DNA from 3 places in the Ensifer sp. CCNWLY38 genome. Region 1 is predicted to be linked to each of the others. Evidence: predicted binding sites of a transcription regulator. Region 1 holds the regulator's gene; each other region holds the start of a gene.
The links. Region 1 encodes LexA, which represses DNA repair genes until DNA is damaged. Its sites were predicted from a motif close to TGTTCNNNNTGTGTTCNG; they were not measured.
Positions count from the first base shown of each region.

Region 2: a site for LexA is predicted at 4,314-4,331, ahead of V7S54_RS11100 (ribonuclease T2). Genes of this name have one in related genera too.
Region 3: a site for LexA is predicted at 1,487-1,504, ahead of V7S54_RS14305 (ATP-dependent helicase). Genes of this name have one in related genera too.

Region 1 is NZ_JBBBBO010000015.1:173,887-181,751, forward strand. It holds gene V7S54_RS28010 (SAM-dependent methyltransferase) at 1-241, opposite strand, end outside; gene V7S54_RS28015 (cryptochrome/photolyase family protein) at 334-1,782, opposite strand; tRNA gene V7S54_RS28020 (tRNA-Asn) at 1,879-1,953, opposite strand; gene V7S54_RS28025 (hypothetical protein) at 2,113-2,406, shown strand; gene V7S54_RS28030 (thermonuclease family protein) at 2,581-3,303, shown strand; tRNA gene V7S54_RS28035 (tRNA-Cys) at 3,455-3,528, shown strand; gene V7S54_RS28040 (hypothetical protein) at 3,741-4,073, shown strand; gene lexA (transcriptional repressor LexA) at 4,164-4,889, opposite strand; gene V7S54_RS28050 (hypothetical protein) at 5,135-5,431, opposite strand; gene V7S54_RS28055 (hypothetical protein) at 5,746-6,378, shown strand; gene V7S54_RS28060 (hypothetical protein) at 6,540-7,106, shown strand; tRNA gene V7S54_RS28065 (tRNA-Ser) at 7,257-7,346, opposite strand; gene V7S54_RS28070 (septal ring lytic transglycosylase RlpA family protein) at 7,659-7,865, shown strand, end outside.
Region 2 is NZ_JBBBBO010000004.1:309,736-317,600, forward strand. It holds gene V7S54_RS11075 (TIGR01244 family sulfur transferase) at 1-6, shown strand, start outside; gene V7S54_RS11080 (cupin domain-containing protein) at 69-419, shown strand; gene V7S54_RS11085 (thiamine pyrophosphate-binding protein) at 565-2,211, opposite strand; gene V7S54_RS11090 (DMT family transporter) at 2,260-3,213, opposite strand; gene V7S54_RS11095 (alpha/beta hydrolase) at 3,225-4,160, opposite strand; gene V7S54_RS11100 (ribonuclease T2) at 4,345-5,127, shown strand; gene ettA (energy-dependent translational throttle protein EttA) at 5,295-6,944, shown strand; gene V7S54_RS11110 (ArsR/SmtB family transcription factor) at 7,175-7,865, shown strand, end outside.
Region 3 is NZ_JBBBBO010000006.1:32,128-39,992, forward strand. It holds gene V7S54_RS14305 (ATP-dependent helicase) at 1-1,371, opposite strand, end outside; gene V7S54_RS14310 (NAD-dependent succinate-semialdehyde dehydrogenase) at 1,993-3,432, opposite strand; gene pcaF (3-oxoadipyl-CoA thiolase) at 3,674-4,876, opposite strand; gene V7S54_RS14320 (3-hydroxyacyl-CoA dehydrogenase NAD-binding domain-containing protein) at 4,869-6,851, opposite strand; gene V7S54_RS14325 (RidA family protein) at 6,862-7,257, opposite strand; gene V7S54_RS14330 (acyl-CoA thioesterase) at 7,235-7,663, opposite strand; gene V7S54_RS14335 (acyl-CoA dehydrogenase) at 7,676-7,865, opposite strand, start outside.

The DNA.
Region 1 (7,865 bases):
GTTGCGGCAGGTTCCAGTTGTTCAAGGTGAGGATCGCGCTTGGGCCCGCTCTCTTGCCCCTGATCACCAGTTTGCGGCCATCCGGCACCGTGAGCATCAATGTCCCGGCCTGAAGAGGCACGAGCGCGCTGAGCACCATGCGTGCCTTCAATGGGAAATCCCGCAGGACCATCGAGAGATTGCCGGCGGAAAGCTCCTGTGCGCCGTTGAACGCGGCAAGACTTGCTTCCAGCTCACGCATACACCACCCCCTCAGCTGTTGCATCCGTGAGGTGAGCCTAGCGGCAATCGCCCGAGACGCCAACCATGGATTTCTACCGGGGGCCTGTACCGTTACGGTTCTCTCGGCGCGCTTGTGATCTCGCGGAACGCTGCAAGCGCCCGATCCCGCGCCAGGGCGTGGTCAACGATCGGCTTTGGATAGGTTGCGCCAAGCTCGATGCCGGCGCCCGAAAGCACGGCAGCCGGAGCCGCAAAGGGGCGATGGATGTAGCGTGGCTCCAGCCGATCGAGCTCCGGGACGAAGCGCTTCACATAGGCTCCGTCCGGGTCGAACTTTTCGCCTTGGAGAACAGGATTGAAAATTCGGAAGAACGGCGCCGCATCCGCGCCCGATCCCGCGACCCATTGCCAGCTTGCGGCGTTGTTGGCCGGATCCGCATCCACGAGGGTGTCGCGAAACCATTGCTCGCCTTTCCGCCAGTCGATCAGCAGGTCCTTGATGAGGAACGAGGCGGCGATCATGCGCACGCGATTGTGCATGTAGCCATGCCGCCAGAGCTGCCGCATGCCGGCGTCCACGATTGGGAAACCGGTCAAACCCTTGCACCAGCGGGAAAAATCGTCGTCATGGTCCAGCCAACGGAAACGATCGAACCGGCGATCGAGATTGCGACGCGGGAGTTCGGGATAGTGAAACAACAGATGGTAGGAGAATTCGCGCCAGGCGATCTCCTTGCGAAAGGTGGCAACACCTTCACCGCCATCGGTCTCGATTCCCTGCGTCGCGTGCCAGACCTGCGCCGGCGAGATTTCTCCGAAGGCGAGGTGAGGAGAGAGCAGGGATGTGCCGTCAGCCTCTGGACGATCCCGGCGCACTTTATAGTCCGCAAGTTTCTCGTCGATAAATTCGTCGAGGCGAGCGGTCGCGCCTTTTTCCCCTGGCGTCCATATCTCGCTGAATGTCGCGGCCCAGTTCGGTTTCGTTGGCAGAAGCGACCACGCATCAAGCTGTTCTGACGGGGGCCAGCTTTCCGGCGTTGCGATCTTTTGCGGCCCGTCGATCGGCGGAGCCGGCTCAACCTTCTCTTCGAGCGCGCGCCAGAATGGCGTGAACACGCGATAGGGCCCACCGGTCGTCGTCAGCAAGCGCATGGGCTCGTGCAGCAATTGCCCGGCAAAGCTCTCGGCCGCGATGCCCTGAGCCGCGAGTGCTTTCTTCAGGGCAATATCGGTGGCGATGCCGCACGAGTCGTAGCGGCGATTCCAATGGACGCGCTTCGCTCCCGATCGGCGCGACACCTCGCTGAGGACGTCCAACGGGTCGCCGGAGCGGAGAATGAGTCGCGAGCCGAGCCGGCCCAGTCGAGCCTCCAACGCTTCCAGCGAATGGTGCAGCCACCATTGCTGTGCCGTGCCCAGCGGACCGTTGCCGCTTTCGTCCGGCTCCCGGATATAGAGTGGAATGACGGCAGCCTCATCGGCCGCAGCCGCAAAGGCCCTGTTGTCGCCAAGGCGCAGGTCCTTGCGGAACCAGACGATGATGGGAGCCCTCGTTGTCATAGGTACCGTCTAGGACTGGGATTGATCACCGGGAGAAATTAGGCGCAAAATGAAAAAGAGCCATTTGCATTTTCTGCAAATGGCTCTTTTCGAAACTGGCTCCCCGGGCCGGATTCGAACCGGCGACCTGTCGATTAACAGTCGAATGCTCTACCGCTGAGCTACCAGGGATCATCCGCGCCGCTGTTTCGCTGTGCGCTTCAGAAGTGAGGCTGCTAATACGCATGCTTTTCCGATTTGCCAAGCGGTTTTTTCAAAAAAAATGACAAGTTCGGTTGCGAGGCTGTGGAGAAGTCCCCAATTGTGGGAAAAGATGTCGGATAGGGAATGATGAATAAAAACAGGAAGCAGAAGCATTTCGGGATTGATCCGCAGACGCGTCAGATCGTGCTCGGGAAGTGGCGCATCACGCTGCCGGAATCGCCACTGCTACGTATCCTGCTGGGCTCGCTCCTGGTGTTTTTTGGTTTTCTCGGCTTTCTGCCGGTGCTCGGCTTCTGGATGATACCTCTGGGCCTCATCGTCCTTTCGCACGATATCCCCTCCGTCCGCCGTCGCCGGCGTCGCCTGGCTGTCTGGTGGGCGCGCTGGCGCGGACGAGCCAATTCTTCGAACGGCTCTTGAACCGGAGCTATTGCGCGCTTTTCGGTCAACGCATCCGTCCCGGATGCCTCTGCTTCGATTCCCTGCCGATTGATCCTCAGTGAAGCGGCTGAACCCTTTGTTGAGGGAGGCCGCCGAAAACTTTTCGGCAACCCATCAAACGCATAATGCGGTCGCGAATCAGGATGGGGACGCATGGCCAAAGCCACTACGAAACGTCGAAGCCGGAATTCCGGTCGGAGCAGGGGAAAACAAGGCGGTATGGCGCCGTGGTATCTGGCCGCCGCACTCACTGTCGGCGGCGTGGTCGCTTACGATCATCGCGCCGAACTGAAACATTGGCCGGTGGTATCGGACGTGGTGGCGTTCACGTCGCGCCACGAATCGAAGCCGAAGCCCGTTCGCGTCGCGCAGAAATCGGACGAGCGTCCCGCGCAACAGGCGGAGAAGCAGAAACCGAATCTGGTGACAAGAGTTGCCCTTGCCGCTCCGGTGCCGTCCGTCGACCTCGGCACCAACGCGCCGACACCTGTGGTGCGGCCGAACGAGGAAGTGAAGACGGCATCCATTCGCGCGGACCAGTTTTACTTCTGCGGGATTCGCAACGACAACTGCGTGATCGACGGCGCCACCTTTCTGTACCACGGCGAAACGATCCGCGTGGCAGACGTCGATGCGCCGCGTATTCGCCAGGCAAGCTGCGACAAGGAACGTTCGCGCGGCTTCTATGCCAAGCAACGCCTGCGCGAATTGTTGAATGCGGGTGACTTCAGGCTGGAAACGGCGAGCGGTCGTCAGGATGCCAAGGCCGGTGAAAAGCTGCGGTTGGTCACCCGCGGCGACCAGTCTATCGGGCGCGTGCTGGTCACCGAGGGGCTGGTCCGGCCGTGGACGGGACACGCGACGCCCTGGTGCTGAGGCCACCCAGATGCGATCGGCGGAGGTTCGCGATCGCTCTGTGGAAAGTATCCGTCTTACAAATCGACGGCGCGTTTTTCGGAAAATGCCTCTTGCGGTTTTTCTGCAATCATTCTAAATCCGCGCCAACGCTCGGTTATCCGAGCTGTGAGGCCTCGTGGCGGAGTGGTGACGCAGAGGACTGCAAATCCTTGTACCCCGGTTCAATTCCGGGCGAGGCCTCCAATAACTCTCACCTCATTTTAGTGTGAATAGACGTTCTGCCTTAGGGCAGGGCGATTGTGTGGTTGCCTGCCCACGCCCGCGCAAGCCACATCCATTAGCTATACGTTGGATCTTATCGCTTCGGTGAAATCGGTAGAGGGGGAACGATGACTCCGCTGACATCAGCCGCATCGGTAGCGTCCGTCATCATCAAAACGGAGGCAATGGCATATATGAAGACGAAACTTGTCCTGACGGCCTTGGCCCTCTTCGCTGCGACCACGTTCGAGGCGCAGGCAGAGGACCTGGTTTTCAAGCTGAAGAACAACACAAACGCAGTGCTGACGAACTTCTATACGTCGCCTGTGGGCGTCAATGAGTGGGAAGACGATGTTTTCGGCCGGCAGGTGCTGAACCCCGGGGAAGACATGGAGATCACCATCGCCGACGGCCGGGAGGTCTGCAAGTACGACATGCGCTTCGAGTTCGAAGAAGGCTCCGGCCTCGATACGACCGAAGACATGCAGGATCTCTGCGAACTCGGCGAATACACCATCCACGAATAAGAGGCGCGCCTTCAGGTCGCCTTCAATTAACAGAGCCTCGCCACCGCAAGCGGTGGCGAGGCTCTGTCGGATGCCAGGTTTCCCTCGGAATCAGTGGTAGCGGCGGATCAGCCCGACGAGCTTGCCCTGGATCTTCACCCGATCGGGCCCGAAAATCCTTGTTTCGTAGGCAGGGTTCGCGGCTTCGAGCGCGATCGATGCGCCCTTGCGCCGGAAGCGCTTAAGCGTCGCTTCCTCATCATCCACGAGCGCCACGATGATATCGCCGGGATTGGCCGTATTGGCATTGCGGATGATCACCGTGTCGCCGTCGAAGATGCCGGCTTCGATCATCGAGTCGCCCTTAACTTCGAGAGCATAGTGTTCGCCATTGCCGATCATGTCGAGCGGAACGGTAATGTCGTGCGTGTTGTTCTGGATGGCCGAGATCGGCACACCGGCAGCGATGCGGCCCATGACCGGCACGGAAACCGATGTGTTGTCGGCCACTGGCGCGGGCTTCGGCGGTGCGGCAGGGGCTACCGCCGGCGCCTTGCCGAGGCTGCCTTCGATCACGCTGGGCGAGAAGCCGCGGCGAGGCTGCTGCTGGCTGGATGCGTAAGCCTCCGGAAGCTTGATGACCTCAAGCGCGCGAGCCCGGTTCGGCAGACGGCGAATGAACCCGCGTTCTTCGAGTGCCGTGATCAGGCGGTGAATGCCGGACTTCGACGCCAGGTCGAGCGCATCCTTCATTTCATCGAATGATGGTGGGACGCCTGACTCCTTCATGCGTTCGTGAATGAAGAGAAGCAATTCCTGTTGCTTGCGGGTCAGCATGGCACGTCGCTCCCAGAGGCGTGAAACAAATCAAGAACAGACACTATCTGTTCCATATGTGTTCCGCAAGTGCCTAAAATTCCGTGAATTCAGACAATTGGCGCGTCTGTGCGTGTCGATTGGTCACTTTTACGGGAGCAGAGCGGGTTTGGGCGATGATCGCGCCCAAAAGGAGGGCGGCGGCGTAGCGCATTGCGCGACGTCACTGCGATTCGAACGAATCGCGAGCGTTTCGTGCAAAGAGGCTAGGCCGGCTGCGTGGCGGCGCAGGCGTCTTCGAATTCCTTCACCGTCTCGGCGCTGTTGTCTTCCGGAAGTACGGCATCCGCCGCATCGGTCGCGACCGGCGTGTCGCCGTCATAGATGAAAGACTGGATGTAGAACGCGATCGCACCCTTCCACACGTTGCGTCCATCAATTTGATGGCACGGCACGGCGCTCTCGAAATCGGTCTGAAGTTCGTCCACCGTGGCGGCGCTGAGCTTGACGTCAGGCATATTGGGCGATGCGACTATCGAAGCGAGAAGCAGGGCGGCAAGCACGGTGATCGTCCACTTTGATGCAAGGGTGGGACTACGGGGCGGTTAACGATGTGAACCGCGCTTTCGTTCCGAAGTCCAGCAAGCTTGGCGATCACTGTCATGTGTTCAACAGCTCTTTGAGTGCAGGCTGTGGCCGTTTTGCGCCAGGGCACGCCGCGGCAAAGCCCTGACGCGCCCTCCGCGCCGCAATCGCTTCGGTTGCGCCAAGTCGCGGCCTCGCTGCTGGCGTGCAAAAATCCGTGTTGTGAAGATGCCGCACCGTCTCGACAGGTTGTAAAAAAACGATAACTTTGCGGGGAAAGTAGGGTGGTTGCATGCATAGATTGTCGTTGGCGGTTCTCTGTCTGTTGGTGGCGGCGGGGGCGGCCTCTGCTGAAGAAGGGCGTTCGAATATCTGGAAGGAGGTCAATGCCTGGACGGTGGGCTCGGATCCGTCCTTGGGCGGCTCGTGCTATGCGGCGACGAGCTACGACGGCGGAATGATCCTTCGAATCGGCTTCTACCCGAGAGGATCGGCGAACCTGGCGTTTCTTTCGATCGGCAACGCCGACTGGAAATCGATCGAGCCGCAGCGGGAGTATGACGTCGCCTTGCAGCTCGACCGTGGCCGCCAGTGGCCGGCTGTCGCGTTCGGCCTGGACCTCACGGGCTCGAAGGCTCTGGTCGTCAACTTCTCCAACACCGACTTCTTCACCGAATTCGTGCGCAAGAACACGCTGGCGCTGGCGTTCGAAGGACGCGTCGTGGCGAGCCTCAGCCTGCGCGATTCGATGAAGGCCGTCAGCGAGATGTTCAAATGCCAGGAGGCGGTGATTGCGTTGATGCCAAACGGCGGGCAGGGGGCGGCCGCCGATCCCTTTGCGGGCGCCGGCGGGAATGCGCCAAACAATGACCCCTTTGCTGGCGGCGGCCAGACCAAGTCGTCGAAAGATCCCTTCGCCATGTGATCTTTGGCGTGAGCGTCGGTCCGCGGGGAGAGGTGAATATTCCTAGGATTTTGCGTGGGTGCGGCTCACCCACCCTCGACAGTAACGCGGCGACCTTTCAAAATGCGGGCAAACGGGGGATTTGCATGCGTAGATTGCTGTTCGGATTTGTGAGCTGTCTGATGGCCACGGGACCGGCCGTGGCTGAGGAGGCCGAGATCATCAAATGGAAGGAAGTCGGCGGCTGGACCGTTGCTTCCGACACGTCGATGGAAGGCTCGTGTTTCATCACGTCGATGTTCGAGGGCGGGGTCATATTGCGTCTGGGATTCTACCCCAAGGGCTCCGAATCACCGCTCTACATGAGTTTCGCCAGCGACGACTGGAAGTCGCTGGAGGTCGGCAAGGACTATGACCTGACGTTCCGCTTCGACAAGAGCGATCCGTGGAGTGCGGCGGCGACCGCCGCCGGCGACGAGAGCGGCAAGTTCCTCTTCGTGAACGTCACCGATGCGGAATTCCTGACGGGGTTCGTGCGCAAAAGGACGTTGGCGATCGCCTTTGACGATCGCGTTGTCGCAAACCTCAGTCTGCGCGGCACCGGCCCGGCGGCGGAAGAACTCCTGAAATGCCAGCGGGCCGTGGATGAGATCATCGCCGACGAGGGTCGCAAGTCCAAGGAGAAGAAGGCCGATCCGTTCAACGCTCCGAGCGAGAAGCGCTCAGCGCGTGATCCGTTCAGCCTCTGACACGCGGCTTGAGTGAAGGGCGCGGAGAGCGCTGAGCGTCATCTGCTCGAGGCGAACCAGACGGCGCTGACGCCCGCGGACCTATGCTCATTGAAGCGAAGCATCGTCAGGAATGGCGGTCCATCGGTCGGACGATATTCCTTGGGGAAATGGCGGACAGGGTGGGATTCGAACCCACGGTACGGTTTCCCGTACGCTGGTTTTCAAGACCAGAGCCTTAAACCACTCGGCCACCTGTCCTTGCCTGAAATCGCAGTCAACTGCTGACCGGGCAGGGCGTTATTGCGCGAAGCCCTGTCGCTTTGCAAGATTTAACATGCGTCGCCGAAAGATTTTCTCGATGGCCAGACTGGAGCGCGCGGGCATGCTCCGCTGGTAACCGTCTGTAAACCATAGCGCATGAAATCCGGCGCTGATCTGTGGATGAGTTCGCATTTTCGCCTTGTTGCTGTCATGTTTAATCGACTGTTCCGTTTCGGGACGCCGAGATTTCCGCTGGGGGCATGAGCGGAAGGTTTCGAGTACGGCTATTCGATCGATGTTGTGGGACAGATGACCTCCAGTAAAAATGCGGCATATCTGGTCAAGGGACTGCGCCTTGCGGCGGTCCCGATGCTGTGCGTGACACTCGCAGCCTGCGGATCGACATCGAGCGTCAAGAAAACTGCTCGTAGCAAGGAATACTTTCCCGAATCCGTCTATGGCGTAAAGGCGAGCCCGCGTGTTGCCACCGGCAACAATATTCCCAAGGGCGGCGGA
Region 2 (7,865 bases), on a different contig from region 1:
GGCTGAGCCAAGCGAACCCTTACTCTTACGCTCGGCCGTTTCGTTCCATCTGACAGTGGAGGATCGGCATGGCCGAAGCGCATCTGATTTCGCGTGAGCAATGGGCGGATGAGCCCGAGGTCTGGAAGGGCGAGTTTGAAGGCGGGGCCTTTGGCGCTGGCCTCTCGGTGATCTTCGTTTCCACAGACGAGATCGGCTACGGGCCGAAGCTGCACCGCCATCCCTATCCCGAAACCTTCATCGTACGCGTCGGCCGCGCCCGCTTCACCGTCGGCGATCGCACCATCGACGCCGAAGCCGGCCAGATCGTCGTGGCGCCGGCCAACGTGCCGCACAAGTTCGAGAATCTCGGACCGGGGCGCCTGGAGACGACTGACCTGCACGCGGCTGGTGCGTTTTCGACGGAGTGGCTGGAGTAGGCGGCCGGACGTACTTCGCGGGCAGGGAGCGAGCGTGGTCGTTCTCCGCGCCGCCGACGCGGCGCCGCTGGATTCCTGTGACGAGCACAGGAATCCAGCCACGGCGCGTCCGCGCCGTGATTGAACCTTCGCCAACAAGACCTGCTCAGCCGTTCCTGATCTCGCTTAGGGTGCGCGTCGGCGTGATCGCTTCTGGGTCGAGCTTGATCTCGATGATCGACGGCTTGCCGCTGGCGCGCGCCCTGAGGAACGCGTCGGCAAATTCTTCCGTCTTCTCGACCGTCTCGCCGTGCCCGCCATAGGCGCGGGCAAGGGCGGCAAAATCCGGATTGGTGAGGTCGGTGGCGCTGACGCGGCCGGGATAATCACGCTCCTGGTGCATGCGGATCGTGCCGTAGATGCCATTGTTGACGACGACGGTGATGATCGGCAGGCGGTAGCGCACGGCGGTCGCGAATTCCTGTCCGTGCATCAGGAAGCAGCCGTCGCCGGCAAAGCAGATGACTTCGCGATCCGGATGCAGCTGCTTGGCGGCAACGGCGGCCGGCAGGCCGTAACCCATCGAGCCGGAGGCGGGTGCGGCCTGCGTCGCAAAGCGGCGGAAGCGGTGGAAGCGGTGCACCCAGGTGGCGTAGTTGCCGGCACCGTTGGTGAAGATGGTATCCTGAGGGGTGTTCGCCTCGATCCAGTTCATGATCGGCCCCATCTGCACCGCGCCCGGTCCGGTTTCCGGCGGGGTCGACCACTTGAGGTAGGCCGCGTGCATGATTTCGGTGCGCTCGGACCAGATGGGTTCGCCTGCGGGCGCAAGGCCTTCGAGGGCGGCGACGAAGTCGTTCGGGCTTGCGGCGATCGCCAGCTCCGGCCGGTAGACTCGGCCGAGCTCGGAACTATCAGGGTACACATGCACCAGCGTCTGGCGCGGGTAGGGGCTGTCCATCAGCGTGTAGCCGGAGGAAGGCATTTCGGAGAAGCGGCCGCCGAGAAGCAGCACGAGATCCGCTTCCTTGATCTCCTTGGCAAGTGCTGGGTTGATGCCGATACCGACATCGCCGGCGTAATTCGGATGCAGGTGATCGAAGAGCATCTGGCGGCGGAAGGAGCAGCCGACGGGGAGCTTCCAGCGCTCGGCGAAACGCTGGAACTGCGCAACGCTTTCCGCCGTCCAGCGGGTGCCACCGAGGATGGCGATCGGCCGCTTGGCGGCGGCAAGCATTTCGCCGAGCCGCTTGACCTGCGCCGGGCCCGGATGGCCCTCGACCGGCTGGTAGGCCTTGGCGGCCGGTGCCTCGGCGCTGCGCGTCAGCATATCCTCGGGCAGCGTCAGCACGACCGGGCCGGGGCGGCCGGACGTTGCGACGGCGAAGGCGCGGGTGACGAATTCCGGAATGCGGGCGGGATCGTCGATCTCGCCCACCCACTTGGCGACCTCGGTGAAGGCGCGACGGTACTCGATTTCCTGGAAGGCCTCGCGCTCGCGCGCCTCGCTCTGCACCTGGCCGATGAAGAGGATCATCGGGATCGAGTCCTGCCGTGCGACGTGCAAGCCCGCCGAAGCGTTGGTTGCGCCGGGGCCGCGGGTCACCATGCAGATGCCGGGCTCGCCGGTGAGCCGGCCCCAGGCATCCGCCATCATCGCCGCTCCGCCTTCCTGGCGGCAGACGAGCACGTCGATGTCGGTGTCGTAGAGCGCGTCCAGCACGGCCAGGTAGCTTTCCCCTGGCACGCAAGCGATGCGTTTCACGCCATTGGCGACGAGTGCGTCGACGACGAGCTGGCCTCCAGTTTTCATGATCTTCCTCCCGATGGTCTTTCTTTTGTTTTCAGATGGCTTTTGTTTTCAGATGGCTGGCGACACCGGAGCGACGCTCGTGTCCTTGTGTATGCGGCGCTCGCGCCAGATGATGTAGAGGCCGGAGCCGATGATGATGGCGATGCCGAGCCACTTCAATGCGTCAGGCAGGTCGCCGAAGACGAGCCAGCCGAAGATCGTCGCCGAGACGATTTCCAGATATTGCAGCGGCGCCAGCACTGAAGCCGGGGCGGCACGATAGGCATAGACGCCGAGCACGCCGGAGATGGTGGCGGTGACGCCGACGCCGAGCAGATAGTACCAGGTGGTGCCCTGCGGCCAGACCGGATCGAAAATGCCGGAACCCGTGCCTTCTCCGAAATAGAGAAGCACGAGGCAGAAGAGCCCGCCCCAGATGCCGGCATGAAACTGCATCGACCAGGGGTCCTCGTTCTGTGCGACCATGCGGGTGACGAGCAGGAACACGGCAAGGCCGAAGGCAGCGACGACAGGCAGAAGCGCGATCCAGCCGACCTCCTGCATGCTCGGCTGGATGACGAGCAGCGCGCCGAAGAAGCCGACGCCGCAGGCGGTGTAGCGCCGCCAGCCGATGGTCTCTTTCAGGAAGATGCTGCCGAGGATCGTCAGGATGATCGGCTCGACGAAGAAGATCGCGATCGCATCGGCGACCTCCATCACCTTCAGCGTGGTGATGAAGGAAAGCATGGTGATGACAAGCAGGCCGCCGCGCAACGCATGGAGCCCGGTCTTGCGCCAGGTGAGGTCGAAGAGGCTGCCGCGGAAGAGCACGATCGGCAGGATGAAGACGACCTGCAGAAGGAACCGGACCGCAGTGATTTCGGCCGAGGGAACCGTGGCGATTGCCAGCTTGGCGAAGATGTCGATCAGCGGCGACAGGAGCACCGAGATCACCATCAGCGTCAGCCCGAAGGAGATGCGGTTGTGGTCCGTGGCGATCTTTTGAAGGGACATGTCGGCCATGATATTTCCGGTCAGCGCCTGCCTGCGATGGCGCCCAAGCACCAGGCGGCGAAGTCCGCCGTCGCCTGTTCCCGGCCGAGTTCGTTGAGGGTCTCGTGGCGCATGCCGTCATAGACGGTGACGGTGACGTTGGTCAGACCGGCTGCCTTCATCTTGGCGCCGAGCCAGCGAATGGCATTGCCCATCTCCGTGGAGGGGTCGGCGCTGCCGCCGACGAGATGAATGGGCAGGTCCTTGCGGAGCCGCGCCAGCCGGTCGGGCCGGGCGCCGCCGAAGGATAGCCGGAAGAGGTCGAGCCAGAGCGAGACGGTCGCATCGAAGCCGCAGAGCGGGTCGGCCGCGTATTTCGCGACCTCGGCATCGTCGCGCGAGAGCCAGTCGAGATCGGTCTTGCGATCCTTGATCGCGCCGCCCCACATGCCGAAGGAAAGCTTGGTCAGGAGCGGGCTCGGCACATCCGAACCCTTCAGCGCCTTCTCGATTTTCAGGATCATCTGGCCGCCGCGGCCGGCGAGGCCGGGACGGAAATTGGAGTTCCAGACGGCGAGTGCATCATAGAGGCCGGGATCAGCCTCGGCTGCGTTCAGCGCAATCAGCCCGCCCATGGAATGGCCGAAGAGGATGACCGGGAGACCCGGATGGGCGGCGGTCGCGATTTCGCGCACAGCCCGGATATCGGCGAAGATTTTGTCGAGGCCGTCGCGGCTCGAAAACATGCCGAGCTGGGCGTCCGGCGCGCGCGTTTCGCCATGGCCGCGGTGGTCGTGGGCATAGACGTGGAAGCCATGTGCGGCCATCGCTTCGGCAAAGCGGGCGTAGCGGCCGGAATGTTCGGCAAGGCCGTGGCTGATGAGGAGGATGCCGCGGGCATGAGCGGTCGCGGGGAAATGGCGCCAGCTCAAGATGGCTCCGGTCGGGCTCTGATGTGTCTTCACCTGCCCGAACACGATTTCCCCCGGCAACAACGACAGACATTTCGATATCAAATCGATTTGCAAGGCAAAGGCAATCGCCGCTTGTTGCTCGTTGCGCATGAGGTCACAAGCGAATGTGCGCTCATCTTAATTAAGAGTTGCAATTTTCCCGTTTTGAGCGATATTCGTTCCTGTTTTGTTTCCGCAGGAGGATATCATGATTAGTTTCTGTAAGGCGATATCGGGTCCGATGGCAGGACTGCTGGCGGCGTTGGCGCTGTTCCTTGCGCCGGCCGCCTTTGCTGCCGGCGAGGAAATGTCGGATCAAGCGGCTTCCGAAGGCGCGACCGGCCGCACGGAGTATGTTCTGGCGGTCAGCTGGCAGCCCGGCTTCTGCGAAACGCGGCCGCAGCGCAAGGAATGCGAAAGCCAAACCGCGGAGCGTTTCGACGCCACCAATCTCTCGCTGCATGGCCTTTGGCCGCTGCGCAAAAGCTATTGCGGAGTAACGGCCGAGGTGCGGGCGCAGGATCGCAAGGGCAGCTGGCTTGAACTGCCGAAACTCGCCATGGCAGACGACACGGCGGCGCGGCTGCTGATCGCCATGCCCGGCGTGCAATCCGGCCTCGACCGGCACCAGTGGCTGCGCAGCGGCACCTGCCAGAGCGGCTCGGTCGACGACTATTTCTCGGCGCAGCTGCGCATGCTGGAGGAGCTCAACCGCTCGGCGGTCGGTGCGCTCTTTCGCCAGCGCATCGGCTCCGAACTCGACGAGGCGACGATCAAGCAGGCCTTCGACCAGAGTTTTGGCGCTGGCGCCGGCGACCGGGTGCGCATGCGCTGCCAGACGGTTCAGGGGCGCAGCATCATCACCGGGCTGACGATCGGGCTGACCGGCGACGTCATGAAGGCCTCGAGCCTCGCGACTCTGATCCAGGCGGCGGGACCGACCGAGTTCAAATGTGCCAAGGGCTTTGCCGATACGGCCGGGCGAAGCTGACCCGCTTTGCAGGCACTGTTCTTCGGCAGCGAAAGGGCTGCCGGCGCAGGGCAGCCGCATGGGATAGGTGGGGGGACAAGCCGGGGCGAATGCCTTTGCTCATTGCCCCCTTCCTATAATTCGCCTACATAGCGGGCAAATTTCCTTTCCCTGCGGAGCATTCCCTTATGGCACGTCAGTTCATCTATCATATGGCCGGACTTAATAAGTCCTACGGCGCGAAGAAGGTTCTCGAGAACGTTCATCTGTCGTTCTACCCGGACGCCAAGATCGGTATCCTCGGCCCGAACGGCGCCGGTAAGTCGACGGTTCTGCGCATCATGGCCGGCCTCGACAAGGAATTCACCGGCGAAGCCTGGGTAGCCGAGGGTGCCACCGTCGGCTACCTGCCGCAGGAGCCGCAGCTCGATCCGACCAAGACGGTGCTTGAGAACGCGATGGAAGGCGTTGCCAAGAAAACCGCGATCGTCGAGCGCTACAACGAACTGATGATGAACTATTCCGACGAGACGGCGGAAGAGGGGGCGAAGCTCCAGGACATCATCGACAGCCAGAACCTCTGGGATCTCGAAAGCCAGGTCGAAATGGCGATGGAAGCGCTGCGCTGCCCGCCAGGCGATGCCGACGTCACCAGCCTTTCGGGCGGTGAAAAGCGCCGTGTGGCGCTCTGCAAGCTGCTTCTGTCGCAGCCGGACCTCTTGCTGCTCGACGAACCGACCAACCATCTCGACGCCGAGACGATCGCCTGGCTCGAAAAGCACCTGCGCGAATATCCGGGCGCCGTGCTGATGATCACCCACGACCGCTACTTCCTCGACAACGTCACCGGCTGGATCCTCGAGCTCGACCGCGGCCGCAGCATTCCCTACGAAGGCAACTACTCGGCCTACCTCGTCGCCAAGGCCAAGCGCATGCAGCAGGAGGGCCGTGAAGAGGCCTCCCGCCAGAAGGCGATCGCCCGCGAACAGGAGTGGATCGCATCCAGCCCCAAGGCCCGCCAGGCCAAGTCCAAGGCGCGTATCCGCTCCTATGACGAACTGGTCAATGCGGCGGAAAACCAGCGTCCGGGCGACGCGCAGATCATCATCCCGGTCGGCGAACGTCTCGGCCAGGTGGTCATCGAGATGGAGGGCGTCACCAAGGGTTACGGCGATCGCCTGCTGATCGACGGCCTGTCGCTGAAGCTGCCGCCGGGCGGCATCGTCGGCATCATCGGCGCGAACGGTGCCGGTAAGACGACGCTGTTCCGCATGATCACCGGCCAGGAGCAGGTCGATAGCGGCTCGATCCGCATCGGCGACACCGTGCATCTCGGTTATGTCGACCAGAGCCGCGACGCGCTCGACGGCAACAAGACCGTGTGGGAAGAAATCTCCGGCGGTGCCGAAGTCATCAAGCTCGGCAAGTACGAGATGAACTCGCGCGCCTATTGCTCGACCTTCAACTTCAAGGGTGGCGACCAGCAGCAGAAGGTCGGCAACCTCTCGGGCGGTCAGCGCAACCGCGTTCACCTCGCCAAGATGCTGAAGGCCGGCGGCAACGTGCTGCTGCTCGACGAACCGACCAACGACCTCGACACCGAGACGCTGGCAGCACTCGAAGTTGCGCTCGAAAACTTCGCCGGCTGCGCCGTTATCATCAGCCACGACCGCATGTTCCTCGACCGCCTGGCAACGCACATCCTCGCCTTTGAAGGCGACAGCCAGGTCGAATGGTTCGAAGGCAACTTCGAAGACTACGAGAAGGACAAGATCCGCCGCCTCGGCCCGGACTCGGTCAACCCGAAGCGCGTCACCTACAAGCGCCTGACGCGCTGATCAGAGCCAAGGCGGCGCATTTCCTTGCGGCGCCCAGTGCATCGCGGCAGCGCCGCGAACGCTGGAACTGAAAGTCTATTGTTACGGGAACGGGCGAAGCGCAGGCTCCGCCCGTTTTCCTTTGCATGCCCTGTTCCGCAAGCGCCATTGTTTGGCTTCTCCGCGCAAATCCGCTTGCGCCGACATCGCAAATCACATAAACATATCTTTATGTGTTGATGGGGATCGCGATGGCTGTTCAGAGAGAACTGGGTCTGGATGCGCTGGTGGACGTGCTGAAGGCGGCAGGAGAGCCGACCCGCATGCGTCTCGTCGCTTTGCTTGCCGCCGGCGACCTCACCGTTACCGATCTTACCGAAATTCTCGGGCAGTCGCAGCCGCGTATTTCGCGGCACCTGAAGCTGCTTGCCGAAGTCGAACTCATCGACCGTTATCAGGAAGGCGCCTGGGCCTATTTCCGTCTCAGGCAGGATGGCGCCCGCGTCGGGCTCGTGCGGGCCATGCTGGCGTCGGCGTCTGCTGACGACGCGGTGCTTTCGCGCGATGCGGCGCGGCTGACCACCCTGAAGAAGGCGAGGGCCGAGAAGGCGCAGGCCTATTTCAGCCGCAACGCCGCTGGCTGGGACGAGCTTCGCCGCTTGCATGTCAGCGAGCGCGATGTCGAGGCGAAGCTGCGCGAGATGGTCGGCGACGAACCGGTCGAGAGCCTGCTCGATCTCGGAACCGGCACCGGGCGCATCCTGCAGCTCTTCGAAGGGCTCTATCGTCGCGGCGTCGGCGTCGATGCCAGCCGCGATATGCTGGCCGTTGCGCGCTCCAATCTCGAACGCGCCGGCATCACCAAGGCGTCGATCCGCCACGGCGATATCTTCAACCTGCCGCTCGACGGGCACGCCTTCGATCTCGTCACCATTCACCAGG
Region 3 (7,865 bases), on a different contig from region 1:
TTCGGGATCGGCGGCGATCGCGTCGAGGATCTTGCCTGCCGTCTGCGGACCGATCCCGGGCAGCATCTGCAGCAGCCGGAAGCCGGCGACACGGTCACGCGGGTTCTGCGCGAACCGCAAGGTTGCCAGCAGATCCTTGACATGGGCGCTGTCGAGGAACTTGAGACCGCCGAATTTCACAAAGGGAATGTTGCGACGGGTGAGCTCGACTTCGAGGGTGCCGCTGTGGTTGGCGGAGCGAAACAGCACCGCTTGCTGCTTCAGCGCTATGCCGACCTCGCGGTTGGCGAGAACCTGCTCCACGATATAGGCGGCCTGGTCCGCCTCGTCCTTGACGGTGACAAGCTGTGGGCGCTGCTCCGACTGCCTGTCCGTCCAGAGGTTCTTGGTGAACCGTTCCCGCGCAAGCCCGATGACGCCGTTGGCGGCAGCGAGGATCGGCTGGGTCGAGCGATAGTTTTGATCGAGCGTGATGACGTCGGCCGGCTCCGGCGAAAACGCGTTCGGGAAATCGAGGATGTTGCGGACCGTCGCGGCCCGGAAGGAATAGATCGACTGGGCGTCGTCTCCGACGACGGTCAAACCATGGCCCTCGGGCTTGAGCGACAGCAGGATCGAGGCCTGAAGGCGGTTCGTGTCCTGATATTCGTCGACCAGGATATGATCGAAACGGCTGCTGATATCCTGCGCCAGCTCCGCGTCGGAAACCATCTGGGCCCAGTAGAGCAGGAGATCGTCGTAATCGAGCACGTTCTGCGCCTGCTTTGCCTCTACATAGCCGGCAAACAGTTCCTTCAGTTGCTGTTCCCAGCTCACGGCCCAGGGATACGCGGTCTTCAAGACGTCGATGATCGAGCTTTCCGAGTTCACGACGCGCGAATAGATCGCAAGGCACGTGCCCTTTGTCGGGAAGCGGCTTTCCATCTTGGAGAAGCCGAGCTCATGGCGGACGAGGTTCATGAGATCGGCGCTGTCTTCGCGATCATGGATGGTGAAATCCGCGCCAAGGCCGATCTGTTCGGCATAGATCCGCAGGATCCGCGCGCCGATCCCGTGGAACGTGCCGGCCCAGGAAAGCGCGTCCGTCATGACGGCGGCATTGTCGCCGAGCACCTGGCGGCAGATGCGTCCGACCCGGCGCATCATCTCAGCGGCGGCACGGCGGGAAAAGGTCATCAGCAGAATGCGGCGCGGATCGGCACCATTGACGATCAGATGCCCCACCCTGTGGGCGAGCGTGTTCGTCTTGCCCGAGCCGGCACCCGCGATAATCAGCAGAGGGCCGCCGGCCTGGCCTTGCGGCAATCCCACACCATGCACCACCGCCTGGCGCTGGCGGTCATTCAGTTTTTCGAGATAGGCGGCGCTCATACGTGTCCAGGCGTTGTCAGCAAGATTCCCAAAATCTTCGTTCCGTTTCATCTCCTTGAAAGAATTCACGGATTCCGCTTCACGGTCTCATACTCTTCGCGCGAAGCAGATGACTCGGAACAAAAATGGAACGTATCAGTTTCGATTGCCGCTGGAAACCCGGCAGGCCGGGCTTTCACCAGGCTGCTATGCCGCAGAAATATCCGGAACATCGAGGAGCGGAGCCGTGGACGGCCGGAATTTCGATTCAAGAGGGAGATCCGGGGCTATTGGTCACCGTGTTCGAAAACCTTCGACTTGGCCCTCGGGCGCCGAACAAGCCAACCCGTCGATGTTTAGATTGCCCGGGCCACGACCTGCGCAGCGACCGACACCAACAAGGTTGCCAGAGCGACGGCCGTGCCAAATCGTGCGATCTTCATGCGGCGCCCGCGTGCGCCATTCCAATCATAACCCATCGTGCTCTCCCATGGGCATCATGCCATGGGCCCGATGGTGAGCAAACTTCGTAACGGGGGAGTAAATTTAAGACTGCTACTTCTGCGGGCGGATCTCGTGCCCTTGATAGGTGATAGGCAGCATCTCCCGCGCGCCGCCCGCGCAGGAGATGATCGAGCGCGGTTACACGCTCTTGCGCGTGACGAAGCGGGTTTCCAAATAGGCTTCGATCGCCTCGGAGCCGCCCTCCGTTCCGTAGCCGGAATCCTTGATGCCGCCGAAGGGCACTTCAGGCAGTGCCAGGCCGAGATGGTTGATCGAGATCATTCCGCTCTCGACTTCGTTTGCGAGGCGATGGGCGCTTCGCTCGGAGCCGGTGAAGGCGTAGGCCGCAAGTCCGAACGGCAGGCGGTTGGCCTCGTTGATCGCCTCATCGAGCTCGTTGAAGCGGTTGATGATGGAAACGGGGCCGAAGGGTTCGTCGTTCATGATGCGGGCGCTGAGCGGCACGTCGGCAAGCACCGTCGGCTCGAAGAAATAGCCCCGGTTGCCGATGCGATGGCCGCCGGTTGCCAACCGGCCGCCATGCTCCACGGCGTCGGCGACCAGGCTTTCGATCGCCGGGATGCGCCGCTCGTTGGCAAGCGGCCCCATGTCGATGCCAGTCTCAAGGCCGTTGCCGACCTTGATCTTCCGCGACGCGGCGACAAAACCTTCAAGGAACTGGTCTGCCACCCGTTCCTGCACCAGGAAGCGGGTCGGCGACACGCAGACCTGGCCGGCGTTGCGATACTTGCTGCCGGACATGATCGCGACGGCCTGCTCGATGTCGGCGTCCTCGGTGACGATGACCGGGGCGTGGCCGCCGAGTTCCATCGTCGCGCGCTTCATGTGCTGGCCGGCGAGTGCTGCCAGCATCTTGCCGACCGGGGTCGAGCCGGTGAAGGACATCTTGCGGATTACCGGATGCGAGATCAGATACTCCGAGATGACCGCCGGCACGCCATAGACGAGGTTGACGACGCCTGCGGGAATGCCAGCATCGACGAAGCACCGGATCAGTTCGGCCGGCGATGCCGGTGTTTCCTCGGGCGCCTTGACGATGATCGAGCATCCCGTGGTCAGTGCGGCGGACAGCTTGCGTACGACCTGGTTGATCGGGAAATTCCAGGGCGTGAAAGCGGCGACCGGGCCGACGGGCAGCTTGACGGTCATCTGGGTGACATCGGGCGTGCGCGGCGGAATGATCTGGCCATAGGCGCGCTTTCCTTCCTCGGCAAACCACTCGATGATTTCGGCGGCGCTGAGGATTTCGCCCTTGGACTGGGCCAGCGGCTTGCCCTGTTCCCGCGTCATCAGCCAGGCGATGTCGCCGGCACGCTCGCGCAGCAGCGCCGCTGCCGTTCGCATGACCTTTGCCCGGTCGAAAGCCGAGGTCGCCCCCCAGACCTGGAAGCCTTTTTGGGCGGCGTTCAGCGCTTCATCCAGATCCGCCACTTCTGCCCAGGCCACCTGGCCAATCGTTTCCTCGGTGGACGGGTCGATGACGGGAATAGTCTTGCCCGCGCGCGCCGGCCGCCAGGTGCCGTCGATATGAAGGAGGATATCCGGATACTGGGTCATGGGGGAACCTTTGAAGATTGACGTCTATCGCTTCGAGTGCAGGACGCCCCGGTGGGGAAGTGTGAAGGAGCGCGATGCCGATCAGTTGGGCGCTTCCGCCGACAATATCAAGACGCGATTTGTCAGGAATACGCGTGTCGACCCGGATGCCCTGCGGCGGCTGGCGATAAGGCCGACCCGGGATGAAGACCTCCGACCATCGGACCAGACGGTGAACGTCGGTCCTTCTAAGAGACGGACATCACGGCCGCGTCAGCAGCATCGAGATGCCCTGTCCGACGCCGATGCACATGGTGGCGATCGCACGCTTCGCACCTTGCTGCTCAAGCTCCAGTGCTGCCGTCAGCGCGAGGCGTGCCCCTGACATGCCAAGCGGATGGCCGAGCGCGATGGCGCCGCCATTCGGATTGACGTGGGGCGCATCGTCGGCCAGCCCGAGCTGCCGCATGCAGGCGAGCGCCTGTGCTGCGAAGGCTTCGTTCAGTTCGACGATATCGATGTCGCCAATTGTGAGGTTCAGGCGCTCCAGGAGCTTGCGGGTCGAAAAGATAGGGCCAATGCCCATGATGCGTGGCGGAACCCCTGCCGTCGCCATCCCGTCGACCCGGGCGAGCGGTTGGAGGCCATAGCGTTCGACCGCGCGGCGCGAGGCAAGGATGAGAGCGGCTGCGCCGTCGTTGACGCCAGAGGCATTGCCGGCGGTAACCGAGCCGTTGGCGCCGAAGGGCGTCGACAGGCTGGCAAGCTTCTCGATCGTCGTTTCGCGCGGGTGTTCGTCGTGCTCGACGCGCGTCGTCTCGCCCTTGCGCCCCTTGATCGCATAGGGGGCGATTTCGCGCGCGAAACGCCCGCTCTTCTGCGCAGCCGCCGCGCGAGCCTGGCTGCGCAGCGCAAAGCCGTCCTGGTCTTCGCGCGAGATCGAAAACTCGACCGCAACGTTTTCTGCGGTCTCCGGCATGGAGTCGATGCCGTATTGGGTTTTCATGACAGGATTGACGAAGCGCCAGCCGATCGTCGTGTCATGGATTTCGGTGCCACGCTGGAACGGGCTTTCGGCCTTGGGCATGACGAAGGGCGCGCGCGACATGCTTTCGACGCCGCCGGCGACGATGATCTCGGCTTCACCCAGCCGGATCGCGCGGGCGGCATAGCCGACGGCGTCTAGCCCGGAACCGCACAGCCGGTTGATCGTCGTTCCGGCAACCGTGTCCGGTAGCCCGGCGAGCAAGGCGGCCATGCGGGCGACATTGCGGTTGTCCTCGCCCGCCTGGTTGGCGCAGCCAAGAACAACCTCATCGATCGCCTCAATCGGAACGGACGAAACGCGCGCCAGTGCCTCGCGGATTACGTGGGCCGCGAGATCGTCCGGACGTGCGCTCGACAGAGCGCCGCCATAGCGACCGATGGGCGTGCGGACGCCGCCGACGATGAAGGCTTCACCCATGGGATTTGTCCTTGCCTTGCTCGGCTGTGAACATCGGCCCGCCCTTGTGCGCGGGAAAGCCGTAGCCGTTGATCATCACCAGATCGATGTCGCCGGGACGTGCCGCGATTCCTTCGGCCAGCAGGGCCGTTCCCTCGTCGGCCATCGCTTTCAGAAGCCGGCTCACGATCTCGTCCGCGGTGAAATCGCGCGGCGTGATGTTCTTCACCGCTCTTGCGGCTTCGATGACCGCAGTGACCTCGGGATCGACGGCCCGTTTGCCATCGGAATAGGCGTACCAACCACGGCCGCTCTTGCGACCGAGACGCCCCGCTTCGCAAAGCCTGTCGGCGATTTCGACATAGCGTGCGGCAGGATCCCGCGTCGCCGCCTGTCGCTTGCGGCGCGCCCAGGCGATCTCGAGCCCGGCCATATCGTTGACGGCGAAGATCCCCATCGGAAAGCCATAGGCCTCGAGCGCGGCATCGATCTCCTCCGGCAGTGCTCCATCCTCCAGCATGAACTCTGCCTCGCGGCGATAGGCGGAGAAAATGCGGTTGCCGATGAAGCCTTCGGTGACGCCTGAAACGACGGGCAGCTTGCCGAGACGTTTGACGAAGGCAAGCGCACTTGCCAGCACGTCCGGTGTGGTCTTGGTGCAGTTGACGACTTCGACAAGCCGCATGACGTTGGCGGGCGAGAAGAAGTGCAAGCCTACGACCCGCGACGGAGCGGCTGTCGCGGCGGCAATCGCATCGGGATCGAGGTAGCTCGTGTTGGTCGCGAGGATGGCGCCGGGTGCGACGATGCCGTCGAGCCTCTGAAACAGCTCTGTCTTAACCTGGAGATCGTCGAAGACCGCTTCGATGACGAGGTCGGCATTCGCGAGATCTCCGGCTTCGGCGGTCGTCTGCAGCCGCGCCAGGCAGCCGTCGCGGCCGGCCGCAGTCAGCCGTCCGGAGCGCAGGGTCTTGTCGAGCGTCTCGGCGACCCGTGCCCGCCCACTGGCGGCGGCTTCTTCCGTCTGCTCCAGCGCGACCACGCGATAGCCGGAGGTGAGGGCGGAGACGGCGATGCCGGAACCCATCAACCCGGTGCCGACGACACCGACGGTCTCGATCCGGCGCGGCAATACCTTGTCGAGCCCCTCGACCTTGCCGGCGGCTCGCTCGGCAAAGAAAACATGCCTGAGCGCAGCGGACTCGGTGGAATCGCGCAAGCGCAGGAAGGTCGCGCGCTCCTCGGTCAGTCCTTGTTTCAGGTCGAGCTCGCCGGCTGCCTTGACGAGACGAACGGCCTCCCCGGGGGCGGCCTGGCCGCGCGCCTTCGCCAGAACTTTTGCTTCCGCCGTGCTGACGGAAGCGGCGTCTGCCGCCGGAACGGCGATCATGCCCGTCCGGCGGAGCGGCTTGCCGGTCTGTTCCTCCACGAAAGCCAGTGCGGCACCTACGGGATCGGCGGCAACGCTGTCGGCAAGGCCAAGCGTCACGGCTTCGGCGGCCTTGACGGCACGCCCGGTTCCGATGAGGTCGATCGCCGCGACGATACCGATCAGACGCGGAAGGCGCTGCGTCCCGCCCGCGCCCGGGACGAGGCCGAGTTTGACTTCGGGGAGGCCGAATGATGCCTTCTCGCCGGCGATACGGCCGTGGCAGGCGAGCGCCACTTCGCAGCCGCCGCCAAGCGCCGCGCCGTTGACGGCAGCGACGACCGGCTTCTCAAACGCCTCGATGCGGTCGATCACGTCCGGAAGCGTCGGTTCGACCGCCGGCTTGCCGAACTCCCTGATGTCGGCGCCACCAATGAAGGTGCTGCCGGCGCCCGTGATGACCACGCCCCTAATCGTGGGGAGACTGGCCGCATGGTCGAGCGCCGCCACCAGGCCGGAGCGCACATGCGAAGAGAGCGCATTGACGGGCGCATTGTCGATGGTGACGACGAGTACGTCGTCTTCAACAAGTGCGGAAACGCTCTCCGAAAATCGGACCTCGGACATGGTGGCAGCCTCAGTCGGGGATGACGGCCGTGGCCTGGATCTCGATCTTGGCGCGGTCCTCGACGAGCGCCACGACCTGCATCGCCGCCATGGCCGGGAAATGCCGGCCGATGATGTCGCGATAGGCCTGGCCGATGCCGCGCAGATTGCCGATATATTCCTGCTTGTCGGTGAAGTACCAGGTCATCGTGGTGATGTGTTGCGGCTCCGCGCCGCCGGCGGCGAGCACAGCGACGACGTTCTTCAGCGTCTGGCGCACTTGCTCGACGAAATCGTCGGTCTCGAACTCGGATTGCGCGTTCCAGCCGATCTGGCCGCCGACAAAAACAGTGCGGCCCGTTGCAGCCACGCCGTTGGCATAGCCGATGGGTTTTGCCCAACCTTCAGGTTGCAGGATGGTGTGCATGGGTCGTCTCCAGATGTTGTGTCAGCGCAGCACGGATATCATCCGGCCACGCGTGAGAAGCGTGATTGTCGAGCGAGGTGGCAACGACCCGCTGGTTCGCCGTCCAGAGCAAGGCATCTCTTGCCGAGACCGTATGCTCCATGTCGAGCGACGAGCGGCCGATACCTCTGACCACGAGGGTGAAATCAAGTTCGTCGCCCTGAAAGCCCGGGCGAATGAAGGTGAGATCGAGGCGCACTGTCGGCACGCCGATCCGCCGCTCGTCGTTCATCGTCTTCCAGGGAAAGCCGAGCGACGCGAAGAAGTCCTCCGTCACCCCGACAAGGATGTTGAGGTAGGACGGGAAGTAGGCGATCCCTGAGGGGTCGCAGTCTCCGAAGCGCAGCGGTCTCTTGGTCGTGAACATCGACGCCGGACCTCAGTTGGCGAAGGCGGCGATGCCGGTGATGGCACGGCCAAGGATCAGCGCGTGGATGTCATGCGTGCCCTCATAGGTGTTGACCACTTCGAGGTTGACGAGGTGACGAGCCACCGGAAATTCGTCCGAAATGCCGTTGCCGCCGAGCATGTCGCGGGCGGTTCTGGCGATTTCCAGCGCCTTGCCGCAG